Regions from separate parts of the Ureibacillus chungkukjangi genome, predicted to be linked through region 1. Evidence: a T-box and tRNA genes for the amino acid it is inferred to sense, from the RefSeq annotation. Region 1 holds a T-box; the other holds one or more tRNA genes.
The links. A T-box is a leader RNA that pairs with one kind of tRNA and senses whether it is charged. The one in region 1 lies ahead of argS (arginine--tRNA ligase), so its partner is inferred to be a tRNA-Arg.

Region 1 (7,412 bases):
TACATTTAATTAGCTATTCCTATGGGTACTTTACTGAGAGGGAGTTATTTCGAGTAGGGGTAATTGCTTCTTTAGTATGGGTGGGGATTATCTGCTTAGCTTTTTGGGTGTTTTGGTAGGAAATACAGTATTATGGGCGTGTTAGGTTTTTCATCCTAGCATGCTTATTTAATGTGAGTATGTATATACATAAATTGGTTAATTTTGTTATATTGAAATTGGTTAAAAAGAACGTAGCATATTATAAATCTAAGGAGGTGCTTGAATGAAACACTTGTATATAAAGCAAAAGGTTTTTAGTTTAAGTGGAAAATTCACCGTAAAGGATCAGCAGGAGAAGGATGTTTATTATGTGGAAGGGAGCTTTATGAAGCTTCCGAAAACGTTCTCTATTATGAATACAGCAAGAGATGAAGTAGCACTTATTACAAAAAAGATGTTCAGCTTTTTGCCTAAGTTTTTTGTTGAGGTGAATGGCAAAGAGGCCGTAACGATTAAGAAGGAATTTTCTTTTTTTAAGCCACGCTATACCATTGAAGCAGCTGGAATTGAGGTAAAGGGCAACTGGTGGGATATGAATTTTCAGGTATTGCAGCATGGAGAAGTAGTCGGAAGTGTTAGCAAGGAGTGGTTTACATGGGGCGATAGCTATAAGGTTCAAATCATTAACGAAGAGATGGAGACAATCATTATTGCTCTAGTTGTGGCAATAGACTGTGTAAAGGCAGACCAATCCGCAGCAGCCAACTCAGCAACAATGTAATATTGACTAAAAGCCGGTTCAATTAAACGCATATTGAATCGGCTATTTACTTTTACATTTCCTTAGGTGCTTTGATGCCTAATAATCGTAAGCTTTCTTCTAAAACAATTGAGACAGCATAGGCGACCTTTAATCTGTCCTTTTCTAAGCTTTCGCCTGTTAAGAATTTCGTATTGGCATAATATTTATTGAAGCTTCTTGCTAATGACAAACTATATTTTGCAATGATTGCCGGGCTAGCCTGAGAAAACGCATTTTCCACGACATTAGGGAAGGATTCGAGTAGCTTTATAATTTCCCACGCTTCTGTATCTAGGTAATGCAGGTAACTATCAGATAAAGTAAATTCTCCCTTAGCTAAAAGTGTATGAATACGGGCATTTGTATATTGAATATAAGGACCTGTTTCACCTTCAAAGGTAACCATTTTTTCTATTGAAAACTCAATGTCATTCATACGGTCATTTTTAAGATCATTGAAGATTACGGCACCAATACCAACTTCATTTGCAACTGCGGCTTTATTTAAAAGGCCAGGATTCTTCACTTCAATATTATTCTTGGCAGCTTCAATCGTTTCCTTCAAAACGTCGGCAAGCAAGACCACTTTTCGTTTACGAGTAGACATTTTCTTGCCGTCCTTTAGCATCATGCCAAAGGGGATGTGTTCGCAGTTCTCCGCAAAGGCATAGCCCATTTTTTTAAGAATAGCAAATAGCTGTTTAAAATGAAGGGACTGTTCATTGCCGACTATATAAAATAGTTTTGCGGGCTGATACATTTTATGACGATAAAGAGCAGCAGCCAAGTCTCTTGTTGCATATAAAGTAGCCCCATCCTTCTTTGTTATCAAACAAGGAGGCATGTTTTCTAGTTGGACAACCATTGCACCATCAGACTCTTCAAGTAATTCTTTTTCAGTTAGCTCTTCAACAACGAATTCCATTTTATCGTTATAAAAGGCTTCACCACTGAAGGAGTCAAATGATACCCCAAGCATGTTATAGATTTGCTCGAATTCCTTTAACGATGCCAAACGGAACCACTTCCATAAGGAAAGCATTTCATCATTACCTTCTTCTAGAGCTTTAAAGGTCAGGCGTGCTTGATTATTTAATGCTTCATTGTGCACAGCCTCATCATGGAATTTTACATAAATTTTAAATAGCTCTTCAATGGGATTTTGCTCGATAGCCTCTTTGTTTCCCCATAATTGATAGGCTACAATCAGCTTTCCAAATTGTGTTCCCCAGTCACCTAAATGATTGATGCGGGTTGCTTCATATCCTTGTTTTTCAGAAATATTGGCAAGGGCGTTTCCAATAACAGTGGAGCGAAGATGCCCCATTGAAAACGGCTTTGCAATATTAGGAGAGGAAAAATCTAAAACAACCATTTGCCCATTTTTTGGTTTTCCCCCATATTGATTTTTGTGTACTAAGACGTTATGAATAACTTCTTTTGCAAATTGTAATTGATTGAAAAAGACATTGATATAAGCATTTTCAACTCTTACTTCTTTGATAAATTTCCCGTGAATTTTCGTAGCTAATTCTTCAGCAATTAATGTAGGTGACTTTTTATATGCTTTCGCTAAGGTAAAGCAAGGGAATGCCAAATCGCCTAAACCCGTATGCTTTGGTGTCTCTAGTAGGCCTTCAATTTCCTGGGTAGAATAACTTTCTTCTAAAGCTAATGAAATAATCCCTGCAAGCTTTGTTTTCACCACCATAACCTCCTTAAAATATAAAAAGCCCTCGTCTCTATATAAAGAGACGAGAGCTTAGATTCCCGTGGTACCACTCTAGTTGCTACAATATAATGTAGCCGCTTTTTTCGTTGTTAACGAGGTGTCTTCCCCGGTATTCTCTACGAACTGTGTTCAAGAAACTTCTCCAAAGTGCGTTTCGCCAATACTTCCAGATTAGGCTCCCACCATCCCTAACTCGCTTTGCTTTTCATATGGCTACTCTCTTTTTCACGGAATTTTCGAAAATTAAATTAAATTGATTTTATCCAATCATTTCCTAAAAAGCAAGGAAATTATTATTCCACCCATTTCACAACATCATCAAAGGGTCTGCGAGTTTTTGGACGAGGATCATTTGTACGATAACCAAAGGCTACCATGACAGAAATGCCAAAATGTCCATCCTCCAACAAGGCTTCGTCAGCAAGAAGCTGATTCATTTTTTCAATATTAAAGCCTTCAATCGGGCAGGAATCGATGCCGATTTGAGCAGCAGCGGTCATCATATTGCCAAGTGCGACATAGGTTTGCTTACATGCCCAGTCAAAAATATGGCGAGCTCCATCTAATAATTTGAAATCATCTCTTTGGAACTCTTCCACGCGTTCTAAAAAGGTCGCTAAATGCTCCTCAGGGAAATGGGTAACATTTCTTAAGTGATCCTGTAAATAATCCGAATTGTACATTGTGTCAAGCTTTGTTCTAGCTAGGATAATGACAAAGTGACTTGCATCTGGAAGCTTGCTGAACGCTCCCCATGATGAGTTTTTAATTTTTTCACGAAGCTCGGAGCTTTGCACTACAACAAAGCGCCATGGCTCAAAACCAAAGGAACTAGGTGATAATCGACCTGTTTCTAAAATAAAGCGAAAATCGTCATCGGATATTACCTTGTTAGCATCAAATTCCTTAGTAGCATGTCTAAAATGATAGGCTTTTAAAATTTCTTGTTTTAAGTCTTCTTTATTACTCAACTTGACTCACTCCTTTGTTTCACTAGAAATTAGTTGTTAGTATAGTCTTTATAAAATAATCTATCATTTATTTTGATTCCCTGATATTCGCTTGCTTTAACATTCTACTATTAGTAAAATGCTGCGTTGGTGTATAATTTACTATAATTATTGATTTGATGAGGGTAGGAATGGATGGATTATGAGTAATGGAATTAATGCTAGGGATGTAGCTAAGCTTGCAGGAGTATCACAATCTTCAGTTTCCAGAGTCTTTTTTGGGGGAGCTTCAGTTTCAGAGAAAACACGTAAGAAGGTGTTGGCTGCGGCTGAGGAATTAGGGTATGTTCCGAATGAGTTTGCTCGTAGTTTAATTACAAACAAAACGAGGCTAATTGGTCTTGTGATGAAGGGCGTTCATAACCCGTTCTATCCACAGGTTTTACAGGAGTTTACTACGCATTTTAATGAGCTTGGCTATACGATTTTGTTTGTTCACACAAACCATGATGAGATTCAAAAAGAAGATATAGAAATGCTTTTACATTATCATGTGGCAGGAGTGATAATTACGGACGCTACGCTTTCGCTAAAGGTAATAGAGGAATTCAAAAACAATAAAATCCCGGTAGTTTTATTTAATCGAAAAGTGGAAGAGCCAAACTTCTTTTCGGTAGGTACAAACAATTTAGAGGCAAGCCGTCAGATTGCCAAATTTTTAATAGAAAAAGGCTGCAAAGATATGGCCTATATTTCAGGTGCACGAAATACATCCACAAGTATCGAACGTGAAAAAGGCTTTTCGGAAATGTTAGCAGAAAATAAGGTGCCATATAAGATTTATCATTCGGATTATTCCTATGATGGAGGCTTTAAAACAGCGAAAGAGATTATACAGGCTGGGGATATACCATCTGCATTTTTTGTAGCAAATGATATTATGGCATTAGGTGTGTTAGATGCGCTTCGTGAGCAATCAATCGATGTACCAGCAAAAACTAAGGTAATTGGCTTTGATAATATCGAAATGGCGGCTTGGCCAATCTATAATTTAACCACGTGGGAGCAGCCAATCGCACAAATGGCCAAAGAAACCGTTTCTTACATCATTTCTGAAATAGAGGAGTACACAGATAGAATCGGCAATATAGAGATAAATGGAGAGCTAATCGAGAGAAAAACAACATAAGGGTATTGACAATTTGTTATTATCAGAATATTCTAGTGTTATAGATTAATTGCATACGTATTCATAAACTTGTGGATACGTTTATTTTTTAGAAGCTTTTGCATACGTATTCATTTTTTAGGCACTAGTTCTTTTAATATTTTTGAACACGCTTTCAATACGTTGTGTAAGCGTATTCACCACTCATGAGGAGGAATTGTTAATGGTAAAGGTAATCAAAGCTGGTAAATCAAAAGAGGAAGTTTCAAAGAATGATTTAGAAGTAACAAAAATCGTAGCAAATGCAATTCAAGATATCGAAAATCGAGGAGACGTAGCTGTACGTGAATATTCCGAGAAATTCGATAAATGGTCTCCAGAATCATTCCGATTATCTGAAGAACAAATTCGTGAAATCGTTGCAAAGGTTCCTGAAGAAACAATTGAAGACATTAAATTTGCTCAAAAAAATATCCAAGCATTTGCTGAAGCTCAATTAGCTTCTTTAAGTGATGTAGAAGTAGAAAATATTCCTGGTGTTATTTTGGGTCATAAAAATATTCCTGTAAGCAGTGTAGGCTGCTATATTCCAGGAGGACGTTACCCAATGGTTGCGTCTGCACATATGAGTGTTCTTACAGCTAAGGTTGCCGGTGTAAAACGTGTTATAGCATGTACACCACCAATTAACGGTGAAGTACCAAACGCAACAATTGCTGCTATGTATCTAGCAGGAGCAGATGAAATCTATCTTTTAGGTGGAATTCAAGCAATGGCAGCAATGGCAATCGGTACAGAAACAATCGAATCTGTTGATATGATTGTTGGACCCGGTAATGCATTTGTTGCTGAGGCCAAACGTCAATTATTCGGACGCGTTGGAATCGATTTATTTGCAGGTCCAACTGAAACATTAGTAGTAGCAGATGAGACATCAGATGCTGAAATCATTGCTACAGATTTACTTGGTCAGGGTGAACACGGACCAACTTCACCTGGTGCATTAATTACAACTTCTGAAAAGTTAGCACAGGAAACGATTGAAGAAATCGAAAGACAGCTTCAAGTATTACCGACTGCTGATGTGGCACGTATTTCTTGGGAAGACTATGGTCAAATTTTGTTAGTTGATAGTTTAGAAGAAGCGGTGGTAGAGGCAGATAAATTAGCTTTCGAACACGTGGAGATTTTAACAGAAAATCCTGATTACTTCTTAGAAAATATGAAAAATTATGGCTGTCTATTCTTAGGACCAGAAACTAACGTTGCCTATGGTGACAAGGTGATCGGTACAAACCATACGCTTCCAACAAAAGGCGCTGCACGTTATACAGGTGGTCTTTGGGTAGGGAAATTCATCAAAACAGTAACTTATCAAAAGGTAACAGAAGAGGCTTCTGCTTATATCGGTGAATATGCCGCTCGTTTATGTCAGCTAGAGAACTTTGCAGGACACGCAGAGCAAGCTCTATTACGTGTGCGTCGCTATGGCAAAAAAGCATAAGCATTTCTATAACTATTAAGGGGTGAACACATGGTTTTGGGATTTATTGGGTTATTTGGTGGATTAGCATTACTAATCTACTTAACCATGAAGGGGATGAACTTACTAATTGTAGCCCCATTATCAGCACTATTCGTTACTTTGTTAAATGGACTGCCGCTATTTCCACAGCTCGCTGAGGAAGGTGCAGCAAACTTTTTAACGAACTATATGACCGGGTTTTCGGGCTTTATAGCCTCCTGGTATTTAATGTTCTTAACTGGAGCTATATTTGGTAAGGTCATGGAAGACAGCGGTGCAGCCGAGAGTATTTCAAAGTGGATTGTCTCGAAAATTGGAATGAAGCGCGCAGCTCTAGCAATTATCATTGCCTGTGCCGTATTAACTTACGGTGGGGTTAGCTTGTTTGTAGTTGCCTTCTCGGTTTACCCAATGGCATTAAGTTTATTTAAAGAGGCAAATCTACCAAGGAGATTTATTCCAGCGGCGCTTGCATTTGGTTCGACAACCTTTACAATGACTTCTGCAGGTTCACCTGAAATCCAGAACTGGATTCCTATCGAATATCTAGGAACGAATGCTTATGCAGGCTGGCAAGTCAGCTTAATTGTAGCTGTATTTATGATGATTTTTGGTTACTGGTGGTTAACAAAGGTTATTCAAAAAGCTGTTAATAACGGTGAAACATTTATTGAAAGAGAAACAGACCATCATGAGGTTAGAGAGGAACTACCAAATCCATTCCTTAGTCTAATTCCTTTAGTCGTCGTATTAGTAATATCATTTATATTCCACGATTCCTTAAAGCAGTCGGCACTAATTATTGCTTTAACCAGTGGATCTATTGCTACATATTTGATTAATCGCAAATACTTCACGAATGTCGGAAAAGCGATTACAGATGGTACAATGGGGGCGATAATTGCGATTGCAAATACTTCTGCTGTCGTAGGCTTTGGTGGAGTAGTAAAGGCAACCGAAGCCTTTAAGCAAGCGGTAGGGTTTATGACGGATATACCTGGAAGCCCATTGATCGGTGGAGCGTTAGCTGTTGCGGTTATTGCCGGGTTAACCGGTTCATCTTCAGGCGGTCAGGCTATCGCATTACCATTATTGGCACCACACTATTTAGATATGGGTGTAAACGCAGATGCCTTACACCGTACTGTAGCAATATCCTCAGGTTCCTTGGATTCACTTCCATCTGGAGGCTATGTTGTAACAACGATTCGCTCGATAGCTGGAGAAACCCACAAGGATGCCTATCCAATGTT
Region 2 (7,412 bases), 760 kb from region 1:
GAAATTAATGACGGTATTATTTCAGGTTTCTTGATGAACGCTCACAAAATGGGAGCTACAGGTAAAACAACTGCAGCACTTGAATCGACAAACCCAGTTGTTCGTCGAGTTTTACAGGACTCCATTCAAAATTGTATTGAAATGGCATACGAGTTATCTCTTTACCAAAACAAAAAAGGCTACTACCAAGTACCACAGCTTTCACCAGCAGACATGCAAACAATGTTAAATATGTATGGACAAGCTGAAAAAGCTAAGGATATGCCTAACTAAGTTAGATAAAAACAAAAGGATCCATTTGATGTAATCTTGCATCAAATGGATCCTTTTCGATTTTACAATATTTTCCCTAAAAATGCTTTCGTTCGCTCGTTTTGCGGAGCATCGAAAAGTTTTTCTGGTTGGCCTTGCTCTACAATATAGCCACCATCCATAAACACTACTCGATCTGCTACCTCGCGAGCAAATCCCATTTCATGAGTTACAACTACCATCGTCATTCCCTCATGCGCTAATTGCTTCATAACATCCAACACTTCTTTAACCATTTCAGGATCTAGTGCAGATGTTGGTTCGTCAAATAGCATCACTTTCGGCTTCATCGCTAGGGCACGAGCAATAGCTACACGCTGCTGCTGTCCCCCTGAAAGTTGCTGTGGATAGTTATACGCCTTTTCACGAAGTCCTACCTTATCCAACAATTCTAAAGCTAAGTTCTCTGCTTCACTTTTTGAAAGCTTTCGAATAAACATCGGAGCCATTATAATATTTTCAATAACCGTCATATGCGGAAACAAATTAAACTGCTGGAACACCATTCCAACCTCAGTGCGTATTAAGTTGATGTCTGTTTTAGAATCATTGACTTGAACACCTTCGATATAGATCGCTCCATCTGTAATTTCCTCTAGTAAATTAATACATCGTAAAAACGTACTCTTACCAGAACCCGAAGGACCAATCACGCAAACTACTTCTTTTTCACGAACTTCATAGTTAATCCCTTTTAAAACATCTAATTTCCCAAAGGATTTATGTAGGTTCTCTACTTTAATCATACATCAACCCGCCCTTCTCGCTTTTTTCGCGGATTGTAATCGATGCTAAATCGTCTTTCAATGAATGCTACTAGTTTCGTAATGATAAAGGTTAATAGTAAGTATAGAACTGCAGCTACTAAGTATGGCTCCCAGAAACGGAAATGTGCACCTGAGACTATTTTTGCTGCATATAAAATATCATTTGCTGCAATAACTGTTACTAAAGAAGAATCCTTCAATAACGCGATAAATTCGTTTCCTAACGGTGGAATCATTCGACGAATTGCTTGTGGCAAAATGACTCTTCGCATCGCTTGCCCATGTGTTAGACCAAGGGAACGTGCAGCCTCCATTTGTCCCTTATCAATCGATTCAATCCCTGCACGGATAATTTCCGCATTATAGGCCGCACTATTTAAAATAAGGGCCGTAATCCCCGAAACCATAAAGCCAAATGATTGACCGAAAACCGTGGGTATTAATGCCAAATGGATGATTAAAATCTGCACAAGCATTGGGGTACCACGGAAGAGATCGACATAGAGCTTACATGGCCAATAGAGCCATTTTCTCTTTGATGTCTTTCCTAAACCGAGAAATACCCCAAAAATGATTCCACCAATATAACCGCAAATTGTTAATACGATCGTCACCCAAATACCATTGATAAAAAACTCACGGTAGTCCCAGATCAAATCCCAACGCATATCTAAGAAGTCCATCTGAAACCCTCCATCTAATTATTCGATTTCTTGCCCTGTAATTTCAGCTAGCTTTCCGCTTTCCTTCAGCTTTTGGATTCCTTCATTTAAAATATCCAGCACTTCTTTATTCCCTTTTTTAACCATTAATCCATAGTATTCTTTTTCAAAGCTATCATCTTCAATAGATTTTAGTTTCGATTCTGGATTATTTTTTATATATTCAATAATTACTGCGTTATCGCCAATTACAGCATCAACAGTACCGTTGATAAGCTCTTGAATAGCAACTGGTGTAGTTTCGTAAGGTTTAATATTTGCACTAGTTTTCCCTTGTAGGTCTTGGGCTGCAAAATGTCCCGTAGTATTCATTTGAACACCGATCTTTTTATCAGCTATATCTTGTAGAGATTCAATATCAGATTCTTCCTTTGTTACGATTAATTGTGTAGCCTCGTAATAAGGCTCTGTGAAATCATAAGTTTCCTGACGTTCTTCAGTAATAGTAATGGCAGAAATACCTAAATCCACTTCGCTGTTGATCAATTGTTGGAATAAAGGATCCCAACCTACATTGTTAATTTCAAATTCAACGCCCACTTCTTCACCGATGGCATTCACAACATCCACATCAATACCAACGATATTTCCTTTGTCATCAAAGGATTCAAATGGTGCATAGGCAGCATCTGTTCCAACTTTTAGTGTAGTAGTTCCTTCTCCATCCTCACTTGCTGAACCATTTGTCCCTGTTTCTGATGCTCCACATGCAGCTAAAATAATGGAAGCCGCAGCAATGGGTGTAATTAATGAAAATAATTTTTTCTTATTCAACACTGATAATTCCCCCCGAACTCTATTTATCTTTCTAATTCCATAATTCAGATTATTCATAAAATCAGAAAATATATTTACAATTATATAAACTTCACAATATTTAAACAACATAAAATTTTCTAATAAAATTACGGAATGTTACATAGATATGTGAGGTATGGAGGATATGGGGATTAGTGAATATAACTGAAGCCAATTTCGAAGCTAGGTTTTCCTTCTCCACAAAAAAAAACAACCCGAAAAGTTTAGTTAAACTTTTTCGGGTTGTTCTTTTTCTTTATGTTTTCAAACCTTAAACTAAAACACTTGATCATAACTCATAAAAATTTTATATGAAAAGATTGGTAATATTAGTTTAAAGAGAATGAATTTGGGATAAAATGAATTGGTACAGTAATTGCATTTTATCCCGTATTTTTCATTCCCTCTGGATTCTATCAGGCTGCTAAGCTAATAGATCCATGGAAGGTCTACCTTATTAAAATCATAGTTGAAGCAGTAAAATGGCGCCCTCGGAGGGAATCGAACCCCCAGCGGAAGAACCGGAATCTTCTGTGTTATCCATTACACCACGAGGACATCTTATAATAGAAACTTACTCGTAACGCTTTTGAAAATAGAAATTGTTCTTCATTTACATAACTGATAATGCTTTAGGACATAACGCCGATTGTAAAATACGACTTTTCTATTATACAAATGTATACAACGTAATTCAACTATTAAATTGAAGATATATTTGATTATATTGTGTCTGTTTTGTGCAGTTTTTCATCAGATTTTTTCGATAAATAGGGTAGAAATATTAACTTCTATGCTTTACTTCTTATTTAATAATTAAGTCATAGAATAATAGCGGATACATACTGCAATATTTTAGTAAAGGACAGTGTTTTATATTTGACCTTCCTTGACTATTCTGTGTATGATATGTGTACAGCTAAAAGGAATTCTTTTAGCACCAAGTTAACGAATAAATCTTTTTAAGGAGGATTTACAATGAATTTAATTCCTACAGTTATTGAACAAACAAGCCGCGGAGAACGTGCATATGACATTTATTCTCGTCTTCTAAAAGACCGCATCATTTTACTAGGTAGTGCTATCGATGATAATGTGGCAAACTCTATTGTTGCCCAATTATTATTCCTAGCAGCAGAAGATCCAGATAAAGATATTTCTTTATACATCAACTCACCAGGTGGATCAATTACAGCTGGTATGGCAATTTACGATACAATGCAATTTATTAAACCACAAGTTTCAACAATTTGTATCGGTATGGCTGCATCAATGGGTGCTTTCTTACTTGCTGCTGGTGAACCAGGTAAACGTTTTGCTTTACCAAATGCAGAAGTAATGATTCACCAACCACTTGGTGGAGCTCAAGGTCAAGCTACTGAAATTGAAATTGCTGCAAAACGCATTTTATTCTTACGTGATAAATTAAACCAAATCTTATCTGATCGTACTGGTCAACCAATAGAACGCATTTCTAAAGATACTGATCGTGATAATTTCATGACTGCTGAAAATGCAAAAGAATACGGTTTAATCGACCAAATTATTAATCGTGTTGAAGATAAATAAAAACATTAATGGTGAAGAGGATTCATTTCCTCCTCACTATTTTTTTTGCTCTGTTTGCTAAAACTGAATGTTTCTTTGTATGAGAAATAAAGGGAAAAATTCCTCTTAAATTGGTAATTACTCGTATTTTCTTTTAAATAGCGGGAGTTTTTCCGCTTATAGTGGTTAAATCATTGGATTTCCTCTAATTTTTAGCAGATAATCGAACTTTTCCCTCTTATATCTGCTTTTAAAAGGCTTTCATACTAATTAGCGGAAAATTTTCCTCTTATATCCCCACCTAAAAGGCTATCAGAATAATTAACAGGAACTTTTCCTCTTATACCACATCTAAAAGGTTCTCCTACTTTCACCTAGAATCCCCTCTCATCAGCGCTTAAAATCACCATGTATCAAAACAGAGTTTAGAAAAAAAGGAATCTCATTGTTGTGAGATCCCAAAAGTTTGCGAGCGTTTACAAATGATGATAGCTTATTCTTCTCTTTGAATAAGTGAAACTAGTCCTTCTACAGCTTCTTGTTCGTCTTTACCATCAGCGATTAGAGTAATCGTTGTTCCTCTTGCTATGGCTAAACTCATAATACCCATAATAGACTTTGCGTTTACTTTTTTCTCATCCTTTTGTAAGTACACTTCTGATTTGAAGCGATTGGCCTCTTGAACAAACAATGCTGCTTGTCTCGCCTGCAAACCAGATTTTAATTTCACTTCCACATTGGTTTCAACCATTTTTGATACTCCCTTTCAAACCGTTCATCTATATACATTTATCTTATCTAAATTGTATGAAAAGAACAATGATAGAATCCTACAATTTTTGAAAACTTCAGTAAAATTTGGATTTTTCATGAATATTCACTAATTTCCGAGTGTTATTTAATGGTTTCTCCACGTCTTAGACTGTCTGCAATTTCATCGATTTTACGTAATCGATGGTTGACTCCTGACTTACTTACTGCACCTGTAGATACCATTTCACCAAGCTCTTTTAGTGTAACATCCTGATATTCAACTCGAAGCCGAGCAATTTCTCTTAGCTTTTCCGGTAGCTGGTCAAGACCAATCGAGTTTTCTATAAAGCGAATATTCTCGACCTGACGAATAGCTGCACCGATTGTTTTGTTTAAATTGGCGGTTTCACAGTTTACGATACGGTTTACACTGTTTCGCATGTCACGCAAAATTCGAACGTCCTCGAATTTTAGCATAGCTTGTACAGCCCCAACTATCCCCATAAAATCCGAAATTTTTTCCGCTTCTTTTAAATAAGTTACAAACCCTTTTTTACGTTCAATGGTTTTGGCATTTAAGTTGAATTTGTTCATCAAATCCGCTAATGCTTCACCATGCTCTTTATATAGTGAATAAATCTCTAGATGATACGCTGAAGTTTCAGGGTTGTTTACAGAGCCACCTGCTAAAAACGCACCACGTAAATAAGCTCTCTTCTGATCTCTATTTGAAAGCAATGAAGTAGAGAGAGAATGATTTAGCTGAAAATCCTCAGATAAAATATCTAAATCTGCTAATATTTCACGAGCACCGTCACGAACACGGCAAATGTAAACATTATTTTTCTTTAAGCGCATTTTTTTTCGAACTAGTAATTCCACATTATATGGATATAGTTTTTTTACAATTGTATAAAGCCTTCTTGCAATTGCAGCATTTTCAGTCTGTACATCTAGACTGAGCTGTCTATTTGTAAAGGATAATGTTCCATTCATACGAATAAGTGCAGATACCTCTGCTCTTAAACAATTATCGTCTGTTTCTAGTTGCGTTAATTCCTTTTTCGTTTCGGAAGCAAATGACATCTTTTTCCCCCCTTTCACTATGTATGAAAACTATCATACCACACATTCAAACCGTAGAACCTTGTATGTTTTTTACATTCTCGTCAGTGTATATTCACTAAGCCACTTAGCAATTTTATTTGACTCATGGCGAACGACGCCAGATTGTATCGTAGCGATTTCTTTTTTTATGACTTCAAGACCCATATTTTCTAGCTTTTCGATATCAAACAGCACTGGCTCAGCATTCTCTTCTTTATAGTTTTCTTTAATAGGTGATGGCAATTCTATATCATTGACCAAGATAGCATCAAGGCATGGTTTTCCTACATGATCATAAATTGCCTGAACATGATCTGTAGCTCTATAGTTCAAGGTCTCACCTTGCTGTGTCATGAGATTGCAAATGTAAATTCTTTTCGCTTTTGCTCTAACTAGTGCTCTACCAATTTGTTTTACTATTAAATTAGGAATAATACTAGTATATAAGCTTCCTGGCCCCACTAGAATTAAATCAGCCTTTTCAATTGCACGAATTGCTTCCGGAAGCGGTTTCACATCACCTGGAACTAAAAAGACACGTTTGATCGGCTTTTTAGAATTAGGAATTTTCGACTCCCCTTCAATAATAGAGCCATCTAATAATTCCGCGTGCAAAGCGATTTTCTTATTTGCTGCTGGGATTACTTTTCCATGGACCTTTAATACTTTACTCATTTCTGCGATTGCATGGCTAAAATCACCTGTAATATCAGTTAAAGCAGTTAGCATTAAATTTCCTAAAGAATGGCCACCTAAGTCATCTGACTCGGAAAATCGATACTGAAACATTTGCTCAACTAATGGCTCTGTATCAGATAATGCGGCAATTACATTCCGAATATCACCAGGTGGCGGAATATCGTAGTCATCACGAAGGCGACCTGAGGATCCTCCATCATCTGCAACTGTAACAATTGCAGTAATGTCGAATGGATAGTTTTTCAATCCGCGCAACATCGTAGAAAGACCAGTCCCCCCTCCTATAACTACAATATTCGTTTTTTGTTTCTTCATGCTGTCAATCCTTTCTGCGATTGATATCTCGGTGAGTAATTGCCGTTTGATAGCTATCACTAAATAGCTTTCCATAGTATTCAGCTAACGTTACGGAACGATGCTGCCCACCTGTACAACCAAAAGCAATTACCAGCTGGGATTTTCCCTCATTAATATATTGTGGAATCATAAATTTAAACAAGTCAGTTAGCTTTACGATTAACTCTTGGGCTTCTTCCTGTGCTAATACATAAGAGGATACCTCTTCTTGTAGGCCCGTTTTTGGACGCAGCTCTTCCACGTAGTACGGATTTGTTATAAACCGAACATCAAAAACAAGGTCTGCATCAATTGGCACACCATTTTTGTAACCAAAAGACATCACATTGATAGAGAATTTCGGGCTACT

Region 2: it encodes a tRNA-Arg, which carries the amino acid that the T-box ahead of argS (arginine--tRNA ligase) is inferred to sense. The anticodon was not compared.

Annotation. Positions count from the first base shown of each region.
Region 1 is NZ_CP085009.1:3,864,066-3,871,477, reverse strand. Features, by position in the region: gene LG296_RS19120 (SLC13 family permease) at 1-119, shown strand, start outside; gene LG296_RS19115 (LURP-one-related/scramblase family protein) at 266-763, shown strand; gene argS (arginine--tRNA ligase) at 816-2,495, opposite strand; T-box leader at 2,532-2,754, opposite strand; gene LG296_RS19105 (NAD(P)H-dependent oxidoreductase) at 2,810-3,487, opposite strand; gene LG296_RS19100 (LacI family DNA-binding transcriptional regulator) at 3,669-4,655, shown strand; gene hisD (histidinol dehydrogenase) at 4,858-6,138, shown strand; gene LG296_RS19090 (GntP family permease) at 6,169-7,412, shown strand, end outside.
Region 2 is NZ_CP085009.1:3,105,309-3,112,720, forward strand. Features, by position in the region: gene LG296_RS15415 (spore coat protein) at 1-273, shown strand, start outside; gene LG296_RS15420 (amino acid ABC transporter ATP-binding protein) at 336-1,058, opposite strand; gene LG296_RS15425 (amino acid ABC transporter permease) at 1,055-1,762, opposite strand; gene LG296_RS15430 (basic amino acid ABC transporter substrate-binding protein) at 1,781-2,575, opposite strand; tRNA gene LG296_RS15435 (tRNA-Arg) at 3,083-3,157, opposite strand; gene clpP (ATP-dependent Clp endopeptidase proteolytic subunit ClpP) at 3,578-4,168, shown strand; gene LG296_RS15445 (HPr family phosphocarrier protein) at 4,641-4,898, opposite strand; gene whiA (DNA-binding protein WhiA) at 5,042-5,986, opposite strand; gene yvcK (YvcK family protein) at 6,059-7,021, opposite strand; gene rapZ (RNase adapter RapZ) at 7,026-7,412, opposite strand, start outside.